Regions from separate parts of the Micromonospora sp. WMMC250 genome, predicted to be linked through region 1. Evidence: riboswitches for the same ligand, from Rfam matches in the RefSeq annotation. Region 1 holds a riboswitch; each other region holds the start of a gene.
What was found. A riboswitch is a leader RNA that binds a small molecule or an ion and turns the genes downstream of it on or off. The one in region 1 is predicted to bind cyclic di-AMP.

Region 1 (3,168 bases):
GGGGCTCCCCATCGCATCGCTCTCTCCCGAGGTGCCGACCATGGAGACCGCTGTCTTCTACCAGTTCGTGACCGAGGTGCCGCAGGCCGCCGCCATCTGGTCCACCCTGTTCCTGCTGGCCCTGGGCGTACTCGCCCTGCTGGTGGCCCGCCCCGAGCGGGAAACACCCCCGGACGACCCGCACACGGCCGCCCTCACCGCTCGTGAGGTGGCCGCCGCCGAGGCCGCCGACATGCGCCGGTACGCCGAGGAGGTGGCGGTCGCCGCGACCGGGGCGGCCCGGACCGCGCAGCGGCGACGTGCTGACTGGTTGACCGCTCAGGAGGAAATGGAACGGGCCTGGGCCGCGTACGACGAGGCGGACACCGCCGCCCGTCGCTTCGCGGGCGCCGAGGCGCTGCCCACCCCGCAGACCCCCCACACGCCGGCCGAGTACGCCGCCCGCGAGCGCTACCTGCACCGGGCCGCGATGACGGCGTACTGGCGGGGTGACCTGAGCATGGCGCAACTCGGCGACGTGTTCGCGCACCGGCGCGGCTGGGATCCCCGGCGGCACCCGGTCGAGCAGGAGGTGCTGCTCAGCCGGACGATCCGGGACACCCGGCTGGCCGACTACCAGGCCGCCGCATTCCGGGAGCGGGCTGCCTGGCGGGACGCGGAACTGGCTGCCGACTCAGCGCGAGCACTCGCGACGGAGAGCTGCGCGGCGGCGGCCCGGCTGCGACCGAACCCGCTGCCCGCGCGGCGAGCGGTGACCGGTGCGTTCCGACCCGCTCTGGTGGCGCGGTGGCGGCCGGCGCGGGCGAGTTGAGCCCGATCCGTGACGTGAGCCGGCTCACGCCGACCGGAATTCGGGCGTCCGGCACGATCGGCGCGAATCTTCCGATGAATCTGGTCGCATTCTCGGCGGCCTGTCCGGTTGTCGACCGTAGGCGTCACCGTAACCGCTTGTCCCATCGAGTCACGTCATCGGCAATACGCGCAGAAATTGCCGCTCCATTTCAGGTTTACGCAGGTGGTGCTGGCTTGGCAGGGGTGCGGACGGGCCAGTACTGTCGTCCCGTCCGGTGCGGTAACCGATCGCAAGAGGCGACGCCGCGCCGACCCGCTCAATCGTGATGAACGAACCGGGGACCCACCAGTAAGTCCGGGGTGAATCCGCGAGCCAGAGCCCGCGGTAGGGCGATCTTCCCGCCCGAATCCGTCAGCTAACCCGGTAGGCGGTGTCGGAAGGAGTTCCATCCTCGTGCAGCACCTTTCCACCCCTCGGTTGTTCCCTCGCCTCCACGGCGCAGCGGTGCCCCCGCTCATTCGTCCAGTGACGGTGAGCTGACCCCCGGGTCATCGCCTAACCGCCCGGCCACGCCGGGCGTTCCCCTGAGCGGTTCACCATCCGCGGACCACGGTCCGCGCGCTGGCGCCTGCCCGGATACCGGTCCGGTCGCCGGTGTGCCGCTCTCCCCCCGATCCGTGGAGGACCCCGTGAAGCACACCCTGCAGCGTCAGCTCCGCCGTTTCGCCACCGAGCGCCCGTACCAGATCGTTGCCGCCTCGGCTGCGGCCCTCGCGATCGCCACCACCACCGGCGCCCTGCTCACCACCGCCGACGACGCACCCGCCGGCCAGCGCACCGCGACCACTGTCGCCGAGATGCGCAGCGACGTCGCCGCCTCCCGCGGCGAGGTGCGTGAGGCGTCCCCGTCGGCAAGCGCCGCGCCGAGCACCGCCGCTCCGGCCACCACCGCCGCGTCGCCGGCGGCCAAGGCCAAGGCCAACCCCGACCTCACCCGTAAGCCGACGCCGCCGAAGCCGCCCGCGACCAAGGTGCTGGACTACGACTACGAGGCGCAGAACACGTACTACAACTGCGGCCCGGCGGCCACCCGGAACGCCCTCAGTGCCGCCGGTATCGACCGCACCCAGGAGGAGCTCGGCGCCGAGCTGGGCACCACCGAGATGGGCACCAACTCCGCCGAGGACACCACCCGGGTCCTCAACGCCGAGGTGAAGGGCGCCCCGTACCGGACCCGGATGTTCGCCGGCGCCCCCAGCCCGGCCCAGATGGGCCGGCTCCAGGCCGACGTCGTCAAGGCCATCACCGACGGCCGTGGCGTGGTCGCGAACGTCGTCGGCGACGCCGTCGACACCGACGGCGGTTACCACTCCTACGGTGGCGGTCACTACATCGCCGTCGTGGGTTACAAGGACAACGGCCGTACCGTCCGGATCGCCGACTCGGCCAACGCGGCCGACCCGTCGTACTGGATCACCACCATCGACCTGGCCAACTGGATCGCCAGCCGGGGCTACTCCGCCTGACCCAGGCACGCTGACCGCCGCGGGCGTCGTCCCCCACAAGGGGCCGACGCCCGCGGCGTTTCCGTCGGTGCCGGCAGCGTCTCCCGGGAGGGACGACTCTCGTACCGGGCCGTGAACCGTGGGAGACTGCGGCCGTGGTGGATGAATCGGGTGGTCAAGCCGGTCGCGGGCGGGTCCTGCTGCTCCTGCACGGAATGGGCACGACCGGGGACGTCTGGTTGCCGTGGGCGCCGCTGCTGGAGCAGCGCTGGGCGGGGCGGTGGCTGGCACCGGACCTCGCCGGCCACGGCTGGGCGGAGCCGCTGCCGTCGTACACCTTTGCGGGGTTCGCCGACCGGATAGCGCGCGGCCTGGCGCCCGGCGACCGGCTCGTCGTGCTCGGGCACTCGCTGGGTGGGGTGGTCGGTCTCGCGCTGGCCGCCCGCGCCGCCGGGACGCCCGTGGACGCCGTGGTCGGGCTGGGCATCAAGGCCGTCTGGTCACCCGACGAGCTGACCCGCGCCGCTGACCTCGCCGCCCGCCCGGTCAGCTGGTTCGCCACCCGCGCCGAGGCCGCGCGCCGCTACCTTCGGGTGTCCGGCCTGGCCGGCCTGGTCCCGCCGGACCATCCGGTGGTGGACGCCGGCCTGCGTCAGGTCGACGGCCGGTGGCGCCTCGCCATGGACCCGACCGCGTTCGCCGTCGGTGAGCCCGACCTGGCCGCGCTGCTGGCGGCGACCGACGCGCCGGTCGTGCTGGCGCGCGGGGAACACGACCCGATGGTCAGCGACGAACAGCTCAAGGAGTACGGGGTCCCGGTCGCCACGTTGCCCGGTCTCGGCCACAACGCGCACGTGGAGGACCCGGCGG
Region 2 (3,168 bases), 1.6 Mb from region 1:
GTCGCCGTCGAGCCCCGAGGGCACACCGAGCATCGGCGACGGGCGCTGTGGCACCGTCGACGTCCGCGTGGACGACGGGCCGTCGGCCGGCCAGCGGGTCGAGACGCCGGTGCCCGACGGGCCGGGCGCACCCCGGGTGGAGGTCGGCGACGAGGTCATCCTGGTCGAACTGACCGACCCCACCGACCCCACCATCAGCAACTGGAACGTCGCCGAGCACCAGCGGGGCACCCCGATGCTGTGGTTGGCTGTCGTCTTCGCCGCCGCGATCGTCGCGTTCGGTCGGTGGCGGGGTCTCGCCGCGCTCGCCGGCCTGGCCGCCAGCTTCGCCATCCTGCTCACCTTCGTGCTGCCGGGCATCGGCGCGGGCAAGTCACCCCTGCTGGTGGCGGTGGTCGGCGCCGCCCTGATCATGTTCGTGGTGCTCTACCTGACACACGGGGTCACCGCACAGACGTCGGTAGCGGTGCTCGGCACCCTGGGCAGCCTGGTGCTGACCGGCGTGCTCGCCACCATCGCCACGGCCGCGACCCACCTCACCGGCTTCGGCAGCGAGGAAGCCACCACCCTGTCGATGTTCCAGGGCGACGTGGACCTGCACGGCCTGCTGCTCGCCGGAATCATCATCGGATCGCTCGGGGTGCTCGACGACGTGACGGTCACCCAGGCGGCCACCGTCACCGAGCTTGCGCACGCCAACCCCGGCCTTACCCGGTTGCAGCTGTACCGTGCGGCAACCCGGGTCGGTCGGGCGCACATCGCGTCCACTGTCAACACCATCGTGCTGGCGTACGCGGGCGCGTCGCTGCCGCTGTTGCTCCTGCTCACCGCCGACGCGCGGCCGATCGGGCAGATCCTCACCAGCGAGTTCCTCGCCCAGGAGATCGTGCGCAGCGCGGTAGCCACCCTCGGCCTGATCGCCGCCGTGCCGCTGACCACCGGACTGGCCGCGGTGGTGACCGCCGCCGGTCGCACGGACACCACGTCGGCCGCCGACGCTCCCGCCCCACGACCGCAGACGGACCGGGCGGAGGCGCTGGCCGCACTTGTCTCACCGCGAACGGGTCACCCCGAGGAGTCGGACCCGACGCGGACTCCACCCCCATCTACCGCCGCCGACCGGTGGCCGGAGCCGAACAGGAGCACGGATACGACATGGTGACACTCCTCAGCGTGACCAGATCGGGCCTCCACCCTGAGAACCGCGTCACTGGTCACTCAACGCTATGGCGAAATGACGCTTTTGGTCGGCATCCAGGCGTAGCTCACCCGGTCGACTCTCGGGTAACCTCGCTGCCGGTCACCGATGAAGGCGCGAAGCGGCGTCTGCGGTGCCACCGCCCAATCGCCAACCGGCGAGCCGGGGACCCAGGTACGTGGGGTGAATCCGCGTCAGCGGTAGGGGCCACTTCCGCCCCGAACCCGTCAGCTAACCCGGTCGGCGGTCGAGGGAAGGGAACATTGTGACGGCACCCCTACGCCGCTGGTTGACACCCGTGGTGGCCGTGATCGCCGCACTCACCGTGCTCGCCGGGCCCCTCCCGGCCCACGCCGCCCCGACGAACCCCACCCCGTCCGGGCACGAGGAGGACGGCGAGCCGAAGCTGCTCACCGACGTCATCGAGCAGGCCAACCGCGACTACTCCGCCGCGAAGTCCCAACTGGACAAATCCAAGAAGCGGCAGAGCGAATTGGCGCAGGAGGTCGATCGGGCCCGGGCCGACCTGGACGCGCTGGCCCCCCAGGTCGGGCAGATCGCCGCCCAGTCGTACCGGACCGGCCGCATCGGCGCGCTCGCGATGCTGTTGGAGAGCAAGGCCCCGGACGCGTTCGTCCAGCGCGCCTCGCTGCTCGACGAGATGAACATGGTCAACGAGAAGAAGCTCGCCGAGGTCAACACGGTGAAGGCCCGCGCCGAGCAGGCCAAGCTACTTCTCGACGCGGAGGTCCGCGAGCAGCAGAAGCAGACCGCCGTGATGGCGAAGCGGAAGAGCGAGGCCGACAAGGCGCTCTCCCTCGTCGGCGGGAAGGGCTTCACCGGCGGCCTGGTCGACGCCACCTCGAAGGTCGCCAAGATCGGCCCGGGTCGCACCGCCGACGGTGACTGGAAGCCGCAGTCGTGCAGCGAGAAGGACCCGACCACGTCGGGTTGCGTCACCCCCCGCACGCTGCACGCGTACAAGGAGGTCAAGGCGGCCGGCTTCAACCGGTTCGTCGGCTGCTACCGCTCCGGCGGGCCGTGGGAGCACCCGAAGGGCCGCGCCTGCGACTGGTCGCTGCAGAAGAGCGGCTTCGCCCCGTGGCACAACGACGACACCCGGAAGTACGGCAACAACGTCGCCGCCTTCCTCATCCGCAACGCCGACCGACTGGGCATCTACTACGTCATCTGGAACCGGCAGATCTGGTTCCCGGCGACCGGCTGGAGTTCGTACAGCGGGCCGTCGAACCACACCGACCACGTCCACATGTCGCTGCTCTGACCCGCAGGACATTCGTCGAGGGCCGTTCCGCGTCGCGCGGAGCGGCCCTCGTCGCGTCCGGCCGCGAAAGGCGCGGCCCTCGTCAGGTCAGGCCGCTGCGGGCGCGGCCGGGTCGGCGTCGAGAGTCGTGAGGCCGGCCGGTACGGCGGCCACCGGGCGCACCTCTCCAGCGGCGAGCCGGTACGACACACCCACCACCGCGCACCGCCCCTGCGCCACCTCGCCGGCCAACACGGGCGACTGCCCGAGCAACGTCTCGACGGTCTGTGCGATGTGGATGTCGACGATGCCGTTGATGTCCTGCACACCCGCGGCCTCGGCCCGGCGCAGGCTGGGCAGCACGGCGTCGACCACCGCGGGCAGGTGCCCCGGCGGTCGGGCGCCGGTCGCGGCGGCCTCCCGGGCCGCCTGCACCGCGCCGCACGAGTCGTGACCGAGCACCACCACGAGCGGGGTGCCGAGCACTGTCACCGCGTACTCCACGCTGCCGAGCACCTCTGGGCCGGCGGTGTGGCCGGCGGTCCGGACCACGAACAGGTCACCCAGTCCGCGGTCGAAGATGATCTCGGCGGCCAGGCGGGAGTCGGAGCAACCGACGATCACCGCGAACGGGTGCTGCCCGTCGGCCACGGCGGCCCGGCGGCCGGCGTCCTGGTTGGGGTGGCGCGGAGCGCCGTCGACGAAG
Region 3 (3,168 bases), 2.1 Mb from region 1:
CAGTCGTCCGTCCGGGTTTCGGCGTGGCCACGACGCCGACGGTCCAGCTGGCGGTCGGCGCGGACGCCGGGTTGTGGAACCAGGCCCGCTGCCCGAGGTACCAGATCGCGGTCCAGTCGCCCTGCCGTCCGGCGAGCGCGTACGTCTGCCCGGCGGACGCCCGGGCCCCGTGGTCTGACACGGCCATCGTGTTCGGGGTGCCGTCCGGCCGGAGCGCGATGTCGTTGACCAGCGGCGCGTCCGCGAACGGTGCGCTCCGCAGCACCACCGACGATGAGCCGCGCGGCGCGCACGGAACACCGGCGGTGACGCATCCGGTGAACGCCGGTTGGTTGGTGGCGTAGTCCGGGTCGATCCGGACCAGCCCGGTGGCCGGGGTGCCGGTGTCCAGTCGAGGCGCGTGCAGCAGGTCGAAGTAGTGCGTCCAGTCCCAGTACGGGCCTGGATCCCAGTGCATCCCCCGCACGGTCGAGGCGACGGTGCCGGGCACGTTGTCGTGGCCGATGATGTGCTGGCGGTCCAGCGGGATGCCCAGCCGCAGCGCCAGGTGCCGGACCAGCTTCGCCGAGGTCCGGTACATCGCCTCCGTGTACCAGGTGCCCTGCGCGGCGAACCCCTCGTGTTCGAGACCGATCGACTTGGCGTTGACGTACCAGTTGCCCGCGTGCCAGCCGACATCCTTGGTCTTCACGTGCTGGGCGATGTGCCCGTCGACCGAGCGCAGCGAGTAGTGCCAGCTCACGTACGTCGGGTCCTGGACGAGTTGCAGGGTCGTCGCCCAGCTCGCCTCGGTGTCGTGGATGACGATGTACTCGATCTTCTGCCGGGCGGGCCGGTCGGAGAGATCGTGGTTGCCGTAGTCCCCGTCGCCGAACGCCTCGTAGGGTGCGGGAATCCACTCGCAGGAGATGGTGCGCGGGCACTCCACCCCGTCCGGGCGGGCCAGCCGGCGTAGGCCCAGCCGGTCCAACCAGGAGCGCTGGGGCTGTACCGCGATCGCCGGCAGTGTGATTCGCTGCCCGTCGTCGGTCACCCGGGACTCGCCTGCGGCGATGGTGGTGAAAACCTCGTCGGCGAAGGCCGCCGCGGCGTCGGCGCTGTCCGCACCGGCGTAGCGGGCCACCGCGCCGTACCAGGCCGCCGGGTCGGTGTCCGCGCCGACCGGCGCACCCAACTCCCGCTGGTACGCGCTGAGCAGCGCGGCCCCGCCCCGGATGTTGACCTCCGCATCGGTGCGCAGCGCCTCGGGGGTGGAGCCGGTCAGCGCGGCTGCGGCGTCCACGGTCTGCAACGCGGCGGCGGCCGGCCCGGGGGCCTCGGCGGGCCGGGGCGCGGGCGCCAGGGCCCTCCGGGACTCGTCGCCGCGGGGATCCTCGGCACCGGCGTCGTGGTGGCCGCGCCCGGGTAGGGCGGCGACGTGGCGGGCGTCGGTCAGGTGCATCGGGCCGTAGCCACCGCTCGTGCTCGGTGTGCCGGCGTTGCTGTCCCAGCGGGACTCCAGGTAGGAGACGCCGAGCAGCACGCCGGTCGGTACGCCGTACTCGCTCGCCGCGGCGGCGTACTGCTGCTGGCGGTCGGTGGTGGGTGCGGCGGCGGCCGCCGCCGAAAGTGGCACCGCGCTCGCGGCGGCGATGACGGTGGTGGCGAGCAGTGCGCGCCAGCCGGTCGACAGGGTTGGATGGTGCATCGAACCCCCTAGATTCTCGCGGGTAGAGGTCAGGTCACCATCGCGCCGCTGGAGAGTCCGCGTCAATACCTTTCCATGTTTCGACTTCCTCGGAAAGAAATCTTCACACCGGGCCGGTGACCCCCGCTCGATCGGTACGGAGTGTCACGGCCGCACGGGTTGCGGATTGGTAACAGGCGTCTCTACTCTGGTCATTCGTCGGCCCGATAGCAGCTCCGCCCAGCCCGGGCGGTAACGGACCGACACCGCCGAGTCGTTTCCGAGCGAACCGGGGACCCAGGTCCCTCGGGGTGAATCCGCAGCCACTGCGGTAGGGCGCCGACTTCCCGCCCGAACCCGTCAGCTAACCCGGTAGGCGGTCAGGAAGAAGGAGTACGGAACCCCGGTGGCACTCCATGCCCCGCGGCCGTCGTCCGAGCGGTCGGCAACAGCCGGCCCGACGCCGATCGTGCCGCGCCCACGCTGGTCCCGCTTCACCACCGCTCTCGCCGCACTGGTCGGCGTCGCCGTCGTCCTGACGGGCAGCGCCACGGCGTCCCACGCCGACCCGTCCGTCGCGGAGATCGAGCGTCAGATCGACGAGGACTGGAACAAACTCGAACCGATCATCGAACGGCACAACGCCACCCGGACCGACCTCGCCGTCAAGCGCAAGCAGGCGGACGCTCTGGCCACCCGCATCGCCCCGCTCGAACAGCAGGTCGACGCCGCGATGGACAAGGTCAGCGCCCTCGCCGTGCGGGCGTACAAGGGTGAGACCGTCTCGACAGTCAACGCGATGCTGGGCAGCCGGTCACCGAGCGAGGTGGTCAGTCAGCTCGAGATGCTCGACCGGTTCGCGCACAACCAGCAGCAGGACGTCCGCGAGGTGGCCGACCTGCGGGACGAGTTGGCCGCGCAGAAGGCGCCGCTGGACGAGATGGTGGCCCAACTGACCCGTACCGAGGCGCAGTTGGCGGCGAAGAAGAAGCAGATCAACGAAGAGATCGACCGGCTGCAGAAGCTCCGCCTCAAGGTGTACGGCAACGGTGGCGGTGGCTCGTTGCGCCCCGCGCCCTGCCCCGGCAGTTATCCCGGCGGGGCCGCGGGTGTCGCGGTGAAGTTCGCCTGCGCACAGATCGGCAAGCCCTACGTGTGGGGCGCCGAGGGACCCAACTCCTATGACTGCTCCGGGCTGATGCTGGCCGCCTGGGCGAAGGCCGGTGTGTCGTTGCCGCACAACGCCGCCCAGCAGAGCCGCGTCACCAAGGACGTCAGCAAGGGCGACCTGCGCCCCGGCGACCTGGTCTTCTACTACAGCGACATCCACCACGTCGGCATGTACGTCGGCGGTGGCTGGGTGGTGCACGCCTCGCAGGCCGGCCAACCGGTCAAGATGAAGAAGGTCGACGACGGCCCGATCCACAGCTACGGCCGTCCCGGCTGACCGGGAGTGACCGAAGGGCCCGTCGCGATCCGTCGCGGCGGGCCCTCGTCGTCAC
Region 4 (3,168 bases), 3.7 Mb from region 1:
CGCGCTCTGCTCGCGGTGGTCGTTCGGGCGGCCTGCCGGCGGCCCCACGGCTTGTAGGTGGACAGCACCGTCGCGATGATCATGAGGGTGGTCGACACCGCGGGCGCGATCACCAGGTCGGCGCGATCGCGTGCGGGCAGGGCGGTGCCCAGCGCTCCGGCGTGCCGCAGATTCGGGGTGAGCAGGAACAGCACCAGCCCGACCATCACCGTGGTGATCACGAGTTTGACCAGCACCCACCGGTAGCGCAGGAGGCCCCACGGGGTGAGCAGCGCGCTGACGACACCGATCAGCCAGACCAGGACGCTCAGCGGTGCGAACAGGACGGTGCCGACCAGCGCGCCGACCGGGTAGAAGACGGCCGGGTCGGCGCCCCGCTGTACGGCGATGCCGAGGGTGAGCAGCACCAGGTCCGTGCCGAGCCAGCCCAGCGAGGTGATCAGGTGCAGGGTGAGCAGTGCCTTGCGGGCGGTGGGTGGGATCCGAGGCATACCGCGATGCTGCCCGCCGCTCGTTGCCGGGTCGTCCGACGACCGGCGACATCGGGTGTACGTCCCGCGACGTAGCCGTGGCCGGTGCCCCTCGACGGGGGCGCCGGCCACGAGCGGTCAGTAGACCGACAGGTGTACGTGGTTGGTGTGGTCGCTGGACGGGTCGCCGCCCGCCCCGCTGTACGACTTCCACCCGCTGCTGGGCAGCCAGATCTGCCGGTACCAGATCACGTACAGCACGGCGAGCCGGTCGGCGTTGCGGATGAAGTACGCCGCCAGGTTGTTGCCGTACGTCTTGTCCCCGCCGGTGGCGTCCCCGCCGAAGCCGCCCTTCTGCGCGGCGAAGTCGCAGGCTCGGCCCTTCGGGTGTTCGCCCGAGCCGCCGTTGCGGTGGCAGGAGACGTACCGGGTGAAGCCCGCGGCCTTGGCCTGGTTGAGCGCGTGCAGGGTGCGCGGGGTGATGCAGCCGCTGGCCGGCGTGGGGTCGTCGACGCTGCACGACTCCTTCGGCCAGGAGCCGTCGGAGTTGCGCGGCGCGGCCTTCGCGTTGCTGGTGGAGGTGCCCCGGTTGGAGCCCGTGTCGGCGGTGGTCTGTGGTTTCGGGGTGGTGGCGACGGCCAGGGCCCGCTCGGCCTGCTCCTTGCGCTTGGCCATCACCGCGACCTGTTTGCGTTGCTCGTTGATCTCACCGTCCAGGGCGGCGCGGGTGCGGTTGGCCTGGTCCTTGGTGGTGAGGAGGTCGCGCAGCACCCGGTCCTCGTTGGCGGCCACCGCGTCCAGGGAGGCGGCCCGGTCCATGAAGCCTTCCGGGGTGTTGCTGTTGAGCAGCGCCGAGATGGTGCTGAGGCGGCCGGTGCGGTACGCGACGCCGGCGATCTCGCCGACCTTGCCGCTGCGCTGGTCGAGTTCGACCTCGATGGTCTTCAGTTGGGTGGTGAGCTGCTGCTGCCGCTGCACGGAGGTGTCCAGGGCGCGTTTCGCGTCCAGGTAGCCCTTGCTGGCGGCCTCGAGCTGGGCGCGGAGTGCCGGGGTGCCGCCCTCTTCGTCGGAGTCGGGTGCGGCGGCCCGCTGGCCGGTTGGGGGAGCGGCCGAGGCGGTGCCGGCCGGGAGCGCGACGCCGAGAGCGAGCATCGCGACGATCAGGGCCGCCAGTCGGGCGGCAGGTGGTCGTGCTGGTGCCACTGCGCATTCCTTCCGTCAGCCGCCGACCGGGTTAGCTGACGGGTTCGGGACGGAAGATCCCTACCGCTGACGCGGATGCACCCCAGGAACGTGGTTCCCCGGTTCGCCCGTGTGGGCGATTAGGCGACGACCACCACCGGCGCCGGGAGGCGCCGCCTGGTGGCGGCCGGGACAGAGCCTACCGGTACCGGTGGGGCGGCTGCAGCGAATGTGACGGACGGTGAGTACGTCAGCACGGGGAACTCACCCTCACCACTCGATCGAGCCGCACGCCCCGGAGGCGGCGCCCGGCTCGATCTGCAACGTCGCGTGCTCGATCCGGAAGTCGTCGTGCAGGGCCGTACGCGCGGCGGTGAGCACCGCGCCGACCTCTGCGCCCGGCTCCATGGTGAGGTGTGCGGAGGCCACGTCCATGCCCGAGGTGAGCGTCCAGACGTGCAGGTCGTGCACCTCGACCACGCCGGGGACCGCAGCCAGCCGGTCGTGCACGGCGGTCACCTGGAGGTGTTCCGGTGCGGCCTGCACCAGGATGCGGATGGCTGCCCGGGCCAGCCGCCAGGTGCGCGGCAGGATGAACACACCGATGGCGACGGCGACCAGCGGGTCGGCCCACCACCAGTCGGTGACGGTGATGAGCAGTGCCGCGCCGATCACGCCGACCGAGCCGAGCAGGTCGCCGAGGACCTCCAGGTAGGCACCCTGGATGTTGATGCTCTCCCGCGCGCCGGCGCGCAGGAGGGCGAAGGCGACGATGTTGGCGAGCAGGCCGAGGACGGCCACCACGAGCATCGGACCGGTGATGACCTCGTGCGGGTCGCCGAAGCGGCGGATCGCCTCGATCACCACGTAGACCGCGACGCCGGAGAGCAGGACGGCGTTGGCCAGTGCGGCGAGCACCTCGAGTCGGTAGAGCCCGAAGGTGCGCTGCGGGTCGCCGGTGGCGCGCCGGGTCGCGGTGATCGCGGCGAGCGCCATGCCGATGCCGAGCACGTCGGTGAACATGTGTCCGGCGTCGGAGAGCAGGGCGAGTGACCCGGTGTGCAGGGCGGTGACCGCCTCGACCACCATCAGGGTGGCGAGCAGCCCGAATGCCGCCCAGAGTCGACCCCGGTGTTGGTGTGCGGCATTGGCGACGGATCCGTGGTGGTGGTCATGACCTGCGCCCACGTGAACTACCTTCCGCCGCCGTCCGAGGTCCGGTCCAATGTATGTTCACATCGCAATGTGTGCAAGTGTGCGGGTCGCGCCTCCCGCCGGCGGTCGCTCGCGCAGATCAGCCGGTCGGGTCGATGGTGGTGAGTCGCTGGGTGGCCCGGGACAGCGCCACGTACAGGGTGCGTACCCCGGCACCCGGATCCGCCCGGATCTCGCTCGGGGCGACCAGCACGACTCCGTCGTACTCCATGCCCTTGGCCTCCAGGCTGGTGACCACCTGCAACCTCGGCGCGTCCAGCGCGTCCAGCCAGCCGGCGACCTCGTCGCGACGCGGCACCGG

Region 2: another riboswitch for cyclic di-AMP. It lies ahead of O3438_RS19915 (coiled-coil domain-containing protein); the one in region 1 lies ahead of O3438_RS12390 (C39 family peptidase).
Region 3: another riboswitch for cyclic di-AMP. It lies ahead of O3438_RS22105 (C40 family peptidase); the one in region 1 lies ahead of O3438_RS12390 (C39 family peptidase).
Region 4: another riboswitch for cyclic di-AMP. It lies ahead of O3438_RS29855 (coiled-coil domain-containing protein); the one in region 1 lies ahead of O3438_RS12390 (C39 family peptidase).

Annotation. Positions count from the first base shown of each region.
Region 1 is NZ_JAPZBJ010000002.1:2,844,648-2,847,815, reverse strand. It holds gene O3438_RS12395 (hypothetical protein) at 41-811, shown strand; cyclic di-AMP (ydaO/yuaA leader) riboswitch at 1,097-1,238, shown strand; gene O3438_RS12390 (C39 family peptidase) at 1,471-2,319, shown strand; gene O3438_RS12385 (alpha/beta fold hydrolase) at 2,454-3,168, shown strand, end outside.
Region 2 is NZ_JAPZBJ010000002.1:4,447,912-4,451,079, forward strand. It holds gene O3438_RS19910 (YibE/F family protein) at 1-1,162, shown strand, start outside; cyclic di-AMP (ydaO/yuaA leader) riboswitch at 1,329-1,459, shown strand; gene O3438_RS19915 (coiled-coil domain-containing protein) at 1,464-2,483, shown strand; gene O3438_RS19920 (carbonic anhydrase) at 2,571-3,168, opposite strand, start outside.
Region 3 is NZ_JAPZBJ010000002.1:4,912,344-4,915,511, reverse strand. It holds gene O3438_RS22110 (N-acetylmuramoyl-L-alanine amidase) at 1-1,687, opposite strand, end outside; cyclic di-AMP (ydaO/yuaA leader) riboswitch at 1,924-2,059, shown strand; gene O3438_RS22105 (C40 family peptidase) at 2,073-3,113, shown strand.
Region 4 is NZ_JAPZBJ010000002.1:6,553,174-6,556,341, forward strand. It holds gene O3438_RS29850 (hypothetical protein) at 1-491, opposite strand, end outside; gene O3438_RS29855 (coiled-coil domain-containing protein) at 609-1,673, opposite strand; cyclic di-AMP (ydaO/yuaA leader) riboswitch at 1,678-1,809, opposite strand; gene O3438_RS29860 (cation diffusion facilitator family transporter) at 1,923-2,840, opposite strand; gene O3438_RS29865 (HelD family protein) at 2,947-3,168, opposite strand, start outside.